DNA from 2 places in the Pectobacterium actinidiae genome. Region 1 is predicted to be linked to the other one. Evidence: predicted binding sites of a transcription regulator. Region 1 holds the regulator's gene; the other holds the start of a gene.
What was found. Region 1 encodes PhoB, which activates phosphate uptake and scavenging genes when phosphate is short. Its sites were predicted from a motif close to CTGTCATAAAACTGNCNNAT; they were not measured.
Positions count from the first base shown of each region.

Region 1 (3,741 bases):
AGAGATTTTCATTCACACGAAAGACGATCTCATGACGCCCCTGACTCAGCGTCTGCGCTTCACGCTGCAATACGCGCAGCATCAATGGGATATCGACTTTTTCATTCAGATCAATTGCCGTCGCCGCCTCAATACGGGACAAGGTCAGCAACTGTTTGACCAGCCCATCCATGCGTCGGGTCTGCTCCTGCATGGTGCTCAGCGCCTTCCCTCGCAGAGCCGCATCCAGCGTTTCTTCCTGCATCATTTCCAGATAGCCCTGCAACACCGTCAGCGGCGTACGCAGCTCATGGCTCACGTTGGCAAAAAAGTTACGTCTGGCACCTTCAAGCTGGTGCATTTGCGTAATATCACGCACCACCATCAATAGCTGCCCTTCGGAATAGGGCATCACGCGGAATTCAACATGGTGAGAATTATTCAACTGTAGCGTGAGAGGACGGCTAAAATCCTGTCCTTTCATGTAGTTTGTGAATTCGGGATAGCGCAATAAGTTGAGGATATTCTGACCGTTATCCTCCGGCCAGCGGAAATTCAGCAGGTGCTGCGCCAGATGATTACACCAGAAGATCGTTCCTTCTTCGGTAGTGATCACCACAGCATCCGGCAAGGACTCGGCACCGCTACGAAACCGTTTGATCAGAAGCGCCAGCTCACGGCGGCGGCGTCGGTTCCGCAACTGCATTTGGTAAAGCCCATAAAACAGCGGCTCCCAACTCCAGCGACCAGGCGGTGGCGTCATACTGCGGTCAACCCACAGCCAATAAGAGAGTTTTAGCTGGTTATAAAAATTCCAGCAGAGTAGGCCTAATACCGCGACCAGCAGAAACCAGGGCAGATAACCAAAAACCAGCCCCAGCAGCAACGCAGGTAAACAAAAAAAAGCCAGCTCCAATGCCAGCCTTTTCCAGGATAAACGTTCTAGCACGTTAATATTTCTCCGGTTACGATCACCTCAGTAACGCGTTGAAAAACGGTAGCCCGTTCCCCGAACGGTTTGCACCATTTTGTCATGTCCGCTGGTTTCCAGTGCTTTACGCAAGCGACGAATATGAACGTCGACAGTACGATCCTCAACGTAAACGTTAGTGCCCCAAACGTGATTCAGCAACTGTTCCCGGCTATAAACACGCTCAGGATGCGTCATAAAGAAATGCAGCAGTTTAAATTCCGTCGGCCCCATGTCCAACGCATGCTCTTCGGTCGTCACGCGATGCGAGGAAGGATCGAGGCTCAGGCCACGCATTTCAATCACTTCTTCCACCGCCATCGGTGAAATTCGGCGCATCACGGCTTTGATACGCGCTACCAATTCTTTGGGTGAGAACGGTTTAGTAATGTAATCATCCGCCCCCACTTCAAGCCCGCGCACGCGGTCTTCTTCTTCGCCACGCGCGGTCAACATCATCACCGGAATATCACGCGTCAGCGCCTCGCGCTTCATATGCTTGATGAATTGCAGGCCCGACCCACCTGGCAGCATCCAGTCTAACAACACCAGTTCTGGGAACGGCTCCGACAGTTGCGTTACCGCGCTATCATAGTCTTCAGCTTCAACGGGTTGATAACCATTTTGTTCCAGTACAAAGCAGACCATTTCACGAATTGGTGCTTCATCTTCCACGACTAATATGCGTTTTGCCATTGTTAATCCTGTCGTTAATCATCGTCGCTGTTAGCAGGCGAAAGGCATTATGCGTCAGTTTTATGACAGATTTATGAAAAACACCCGGACCTCTCCGCACGATTGTTACAGCGCGTACATCCTATTTTTCGAGCCGCTTTCCAAACTCCTGATTCCACCGCGACAGCCGCCGTCCCTGCTATATATAATCATGGCATGACGATGACAAAGCACTCTGGCGACGACACACCCTTTCACATAATAAATAATGACAACGTCATCCACCGCCACGCGGCATGAATATCGAGAGAACACGATGCGCATTATCCACACCGCCGATTGGCATTTAGGGCAATATTTTTATACCAAAAGCCGAAGCGCTGAGCATCAGGCTTTTCTACACTGGCTCATCGTTCAGGTGGAACACCATCAGGTCGATGCCATTATCGTTGCAGGCGATATTTTTGATAACGGTTCGCCCCCCAGCTATGCACGGGAAATGTATTATAGCTTCGTGGTAGAACTACAACGCACGGGCTGTCAGCTCGTTATTCTCGGCGGCAACCACGATTCCGTCGCCATGCTGAATGAATCCCGCGAGCTGTTGGCCTGCCTGAACACGCAGGTGATTGCCAGCGCCAGTGATGAGCCTGCCCAACAGGTGATCCTGTTGGAAAACCGTCAGCAGCAGCCCGGAGCCCTACTCTGCGCCATTCCTTTTTTACGTCCGCGTGATGTGTTAACCAGCAAAGCCGGACAATCCGGAGATGAAAAACAGCTGGCGCTACAGGAAGCGATTACCGCGCACTACCAACAGTGTTACCAACTGGCTTGCCAAAAGCGCGACGAACTAGGCTTACCGTTGCCGATTATTGCAACCGGACACCTGACGACGATTGGCGCGACCGCCTCAGAATCCGTACGCGATATCTATATTGGTACGCTCGATGCCTTCCCTGCTCAGGCTTTTCCGCCAGCGGATTATATCGCGCTGGGGCATATTCATCGCCCACAGCGTGTGACCCAAAGCGAGCACATTCGCTACAGCGGTTCACCTATCCCGCTAAGTTTTGATGAACTGAACAGCGAGAAATCCGTCTGTCTGGTGAGTTTTGCACCAGACGCGCCAGCACAAGTAGAAATACTGCCGATTCCCGTCACTCAGCCGATGCAGCTGATTAAAGGCAGCCTGAGTGATATTGAGCAGCAGTTGGCTGCCTTTCAGAACTATCAGGGGGATAAGTCCGTGTGGCTGGATATCGAACTCAACACGCAGGATTATCTGAGCGACATGCAAAAACGCATTCAGGCGATGACCGAACATCTGCCCGTTGAGGTACTGCTGCTGCGCCGTACGCGCGAACAGCGCCTGCAAGCGATTACGCGGCAGGACAAGGAAACGCTGAACGAACTGAGCGTGCATGACGTTTTTGAACGTCGTATGGCAACGGAGACAGACATGGAAGACAGTCGCCAACAGCGCGTCCGTACGCTGTTTAATCAGGTTATTGATGAACTGGAAAATAGCGAGCCAGCCCAATGAAAATCCTCAGTCTGCGCTTAAAGAATCTCAACGCGCTGAAAGGCGAATGGAAAATCGATTTCACGCAGGAGCCGTTTTCCAGCAACGGCTTATTTGCCATTACCGGCCCGACCGGCGCGGGGAAAACCACGCTGCTGGATGCAATCTGTCTGGCGCTGTATCACGAAACGCCACGGCTAGGTCTGCTTTCCGCCAGCCAGAATGACCTAATGACGCGTAATACCGCTGAATGTCTCGCCGAAGTCGAATTCGAGGTTAAAGGCATCGGATATCGCGCCTTCTGGAGCCAGCGTCGGGCAAGAAACGCTCCGGACGGCAACTTACAGTCCCCCAAGGCCGAACTCGCCCTCATTGAAGACGGCAAGATTCTGTGTGAAAAACTCAATGATAAAAAAGAGATGATCACACAGCTCACTGGGCTTGATTTCGGCCGTTTCACGCGTTCGATGATGCTGTCACAAGGACAATTTGCCGCCTTCCTCAACGCGAAAGCAGACGATAGAGCGGAACTACTGGAAGAGCTGACCGGCACGGATATTTACGGCCTGATTTCCGAACGCGTCTATGACAAACA
Region 1 is NZ_JRMH01000001.1:984,422-988,162, reverse strand. It holds gene phoR (phosphate regulon sensor histidine kinase PhoR) at 1-928, opposite strand, end outside; gene phoB (phosphate response regulator transcription factor PhoB) at 956-1,645, opposite strand; gene sbcD (exonuclease subunit SbcD) at 1,941-3,167, shown strand; gene KKH3_RS04055 (AAA family ATPase) at 3,164-3,741, shown strand, end outside.

Region 2 (3,741 bases), on a different contig from region 1:
TATTCGGTGGCGGCGTCATCTCCGTAAACAACGCCAGCGACATGCCATCCACGCCGCGAGTCACGGTCGAAAACAGGATCCAGATCAGCCAGAACAGGCCAAATGCCATCGTGGACATGGATAAGAACAGCGCAATGCGGTTTTTCTGGCGACGCCAGGCCTGCATTTTACGCCGCGAGCGTGCCAGTTCGGCTTCTTGCTCTATGCCTAATGTAGCCATTAGCGCGCCCCCTCATTTTTAGCCAGACGCATCACCATCAGCTTTGAACATGCCAGAACAATAAAGGTAATCACAAACAGAATCAGCCCCAGCTCCATCAGCGCCGCCGTGTGCAGGCCGGATTCCGCTTCGGCAAATTCGTTTGCCAGCGCAGAGGTAATACTGTTGCCTGGCATATACAGCGACGCGCTGTCGAGCTGGTAGGTGTTACCGATGATAAAGGTGACCGCCATGGTTTCACCCAACGCGCGCCCCAATCCCAACATCACCCCGCCGATCACGCCATTTTTGGTGTAAGGCAACACAATGCGCCAGATGACTTCCCACGTCGTACAGCCAATACCGTAGGCAGACTCTTTCATCATCACCGGCGTTTGCTCGAAGACGTCACGCATCACCGCCGCAATGTACGGGATAATCATGATGGCCAGAATGACGCCAGCCGCCAGAATACCGATCCCGAACGCCGGACCGGAGAACAGTGAGCCAACAATAGGAATACCGGACAGGACGTTGCCTACCGGTTGTTGGAAGTATTTGGCAAACAGCGGAGCGAAAATGAACAACCCCCACATGCCGTAAACAATACTCGGAATGGCCGCCAGCAATTCAATCGCCACGCCAAGCGGACGCTTCAACCAGGCGGGTGCCAGTTCTGTCAGAAACAACGCAATCCCGAAGCTAATCGGAATCGCAATAATCAGTGCAATCAGCGAGGTAACGATGGTGCCGTAAATCGGAACCAGTGCACCAAACTGCTCTGCGGGCGCATCCCACTCTTTCGTCCACAAGAAGGCAAAACCGAACTTCTCGATGCTAGGCCAGGACGCCAAAATCAGGGAAACAATGATGCCGCCCAAGAGCAGTAACGTGACCAGCGCCGCCAGTTTTACCAGCGTGCTGAAGAGGATATCGCCATATTTTCCCGGGGCTTTGATAGTTGGCTTGTACTCCGCCATACGTCTCTCTTCTCGTTTTAACTACATTTGATAAGCTATTGAAGGCAGAGAGGTTGCTATCACCTCTCCGCCCCGATACGACGTGTCGATACAATAATTAGTACAGTGCTTTACCGCTGCTGTCTTTTACCTGGGTTTTCCAGGCAGCACGGATTTGCTCAACCACTTCTTTTGGCAGCGTAGCGTAATCCAGCGCTTCAGCTTGCTCGCCGCCTTTATTGAACGCCCAGTCAAAGAATTTCAACACTTCAGCGCCCTGCTCAGGTTTTTCCTGTTTGGTTTGAACCAGGATGAACGTGGTTGAGGTGATCGGCCATGCATCAGCGCCTTTCTGGTTAGTCAGATCCTGAGCGAAGGATTTGCTCCAGTCGATCTCTTTAGCCGCGTTGCTGAAACTTGCGCCAGTCGGGCTAACCGCTTTGCCGTCGGCAGAAATCAGTTTGGTGTAAGCCAGGTTGTTTTGCTTGGCATACGCGTATTCTACGTAACCGATAGAACCTGGCAGACGTTGTACGAACGCCGCGATACCATCGTTACCTTTACCGCCCAGACCGGTTGGCCAGTTCACAGTAGAACCTGCACCAATCTTCTCTTTCCATTCTGGGTTCACTTTTGCCAAGTAGCTGGTGAACACGAAAGACGTACCAGAACCGTCAGCACGACGAACTACAGCGATATCCTGATCCGGCAGTTTGGCATTCGGGTTCAGTTTAGTGATTGCTGGGTCGTTCCATTTTTTGATTTTACCCAGGTAGATATCACCCAGAGTTTTACCATCCAGCGTCAGTTCGCCAGACTTGATACCAGGAACGTTCACCGCCAGTACCACGCCACCGATAACGGTTGGGAACTGGAATAAACCATCCTGTGCTAATTTGTCGTCAGCCAGAGGCGCGTCAGACGCACCGAAATCTACCGTTTTCGCGATAATCTGTTTTACACCGCCAGAAGAACCGATGCCTTGATAGTTAACTTTATTGCCGGTTTCTTTTTGATAGGAGTCAGCCCATTTAGCATAAACAGGCGCTGGGAATGTCGCACCGGCACCGGTGAGGTTAGTAGCAGCAAAAGCAGAAAACGCCGTCAGAGAAAAGGTTGCCGCAACAACACTGGCAAGAGTGGTACGCATCAGTTTCATAATCCCTCCTGTGGGATACTCGACGTGTCGACGTAGAGTCGTTATCAATCAGAGTTATCAAATCAGAGTGTAGTTCGCAGGAGGAAAAATAGGACAATTTGGTGACAGTAAAATGTACGTAATATGACAGTTTTATGACAAGGCGCGATAAGCGAGGAAATTCAGGGAGAACCAGCCAGAACGCAGGTTCTGACTGGCAAAAAGGAAGACTCAATGAGTCTGGCTATGACTCAGCAGTTTGTAAATCGTATCAGGCTTATAACTGTCGCCCTGATAATAAATCGCCCAGTCGGTTACCCACGATATATCAATAGAATACACGCCGCCTTCCTGCATATCCTCAACACAGAACGGATGATTGATTAATACTCCCGTAACGGTCGTATCGTTGATTTTTTCGGGTATAAACCACATGTGCTCACGCTCTTCCCCGTCTTGGCCATGAGGGATGCCAAACTTCACCATAAAGCGCCATTCACTTTCGACAGGCTTAGGGGCTTTCTTGAGAAGCCTGGCTAGAAAACCTGACTTAGCCGGTTCGTCACTCACATGGTAGTTTTTGAACATGTTGACGAAATAACGCCAGCGCAGTTGTGCCTTACGCGACATTTCTGCCGTTTCCGTACTGGTACGCCAGAACATGATGGCGTTCTGCTCATCAAACCCTTTAAAGAACGTTTGCAGTACCGGATTTTCTTCGTTGGTACGAAACAGCATACAGGAAGGCGACTGATGCACGTCATCTCTGTCGGCGCGATCGCCCAGAAACACCCCTTCCGGTGTTCCTTCCAGATCGTAACGCATCTCTTCCAGAGGCCGCAGTTGGTCAATCGGCGTGGAGTGGTTCACATGGCGCAACCCTTCTTCAAACGGCAGTGCCACCAGATATTCATAACCGCTGTCCGTTTGCCCGCACAGAATCGGCTCATTAAAGGTAATACGCTGATTCTGAATGGCATTATTAACAAAGCTTCTGAATAAATCCGGGATGCCATAATACGAATTCAGCGTCTCAGGAATGACCAATTCCGCTTCCGTCAGGCCGCATCGCGCCAGACCATGCGAGTGAAACCAGAATGTGGTTGGCGGATCGTTCTCGGTGTCGTACACGGCATGAATGGTATACAGCGATTCGATTTCCGGCAGGACATCATCTCCCAGTTGAAAATCCAACCATTCACGGGTAAACACGTTACCCGCGGCAGACATATCAATGCCCAATAGAAAATCCGGCACCACGGCGCTTAATAAGCGGAGCTGATGAACGTAATCTTCCAGCGGATTTTGCCCAAAAAAACACTCAACCATCACCTCCTGCGTTGCCGCATTAGCCTGCGCCAGCAGTTCAGGGGGGATCGGATCGGTTGAATGCATCGGCGTGATCTGATTCTCAGGATCGCGCTCCGATACCTCAAGATAAAAGG
Region 2 is NZ_JRMH01000002.1:559,168-562,908, forward strand. It holds gene pstA (phosphate ABC transporter permease PstA) at 1-220, opposite strand, end outside; gene pstC (phosphate ABC transporter permease PstC) at 220-1,179, opposite strand; gene pstS (phosphate ABC transporter substrate-binding protein PstS) at 1,277-2,317, opposite strand; gene KKH3_RS20020 (DUF4026 domain-containing protein) at 2,528-3,741, opposite strand, start outside.
Region 2: the regulator PhoB is predicted to act here: its motif matches at 2,439-2,458, upstream of pstS (phosphate ABC transporter substrate-binding protein PstS).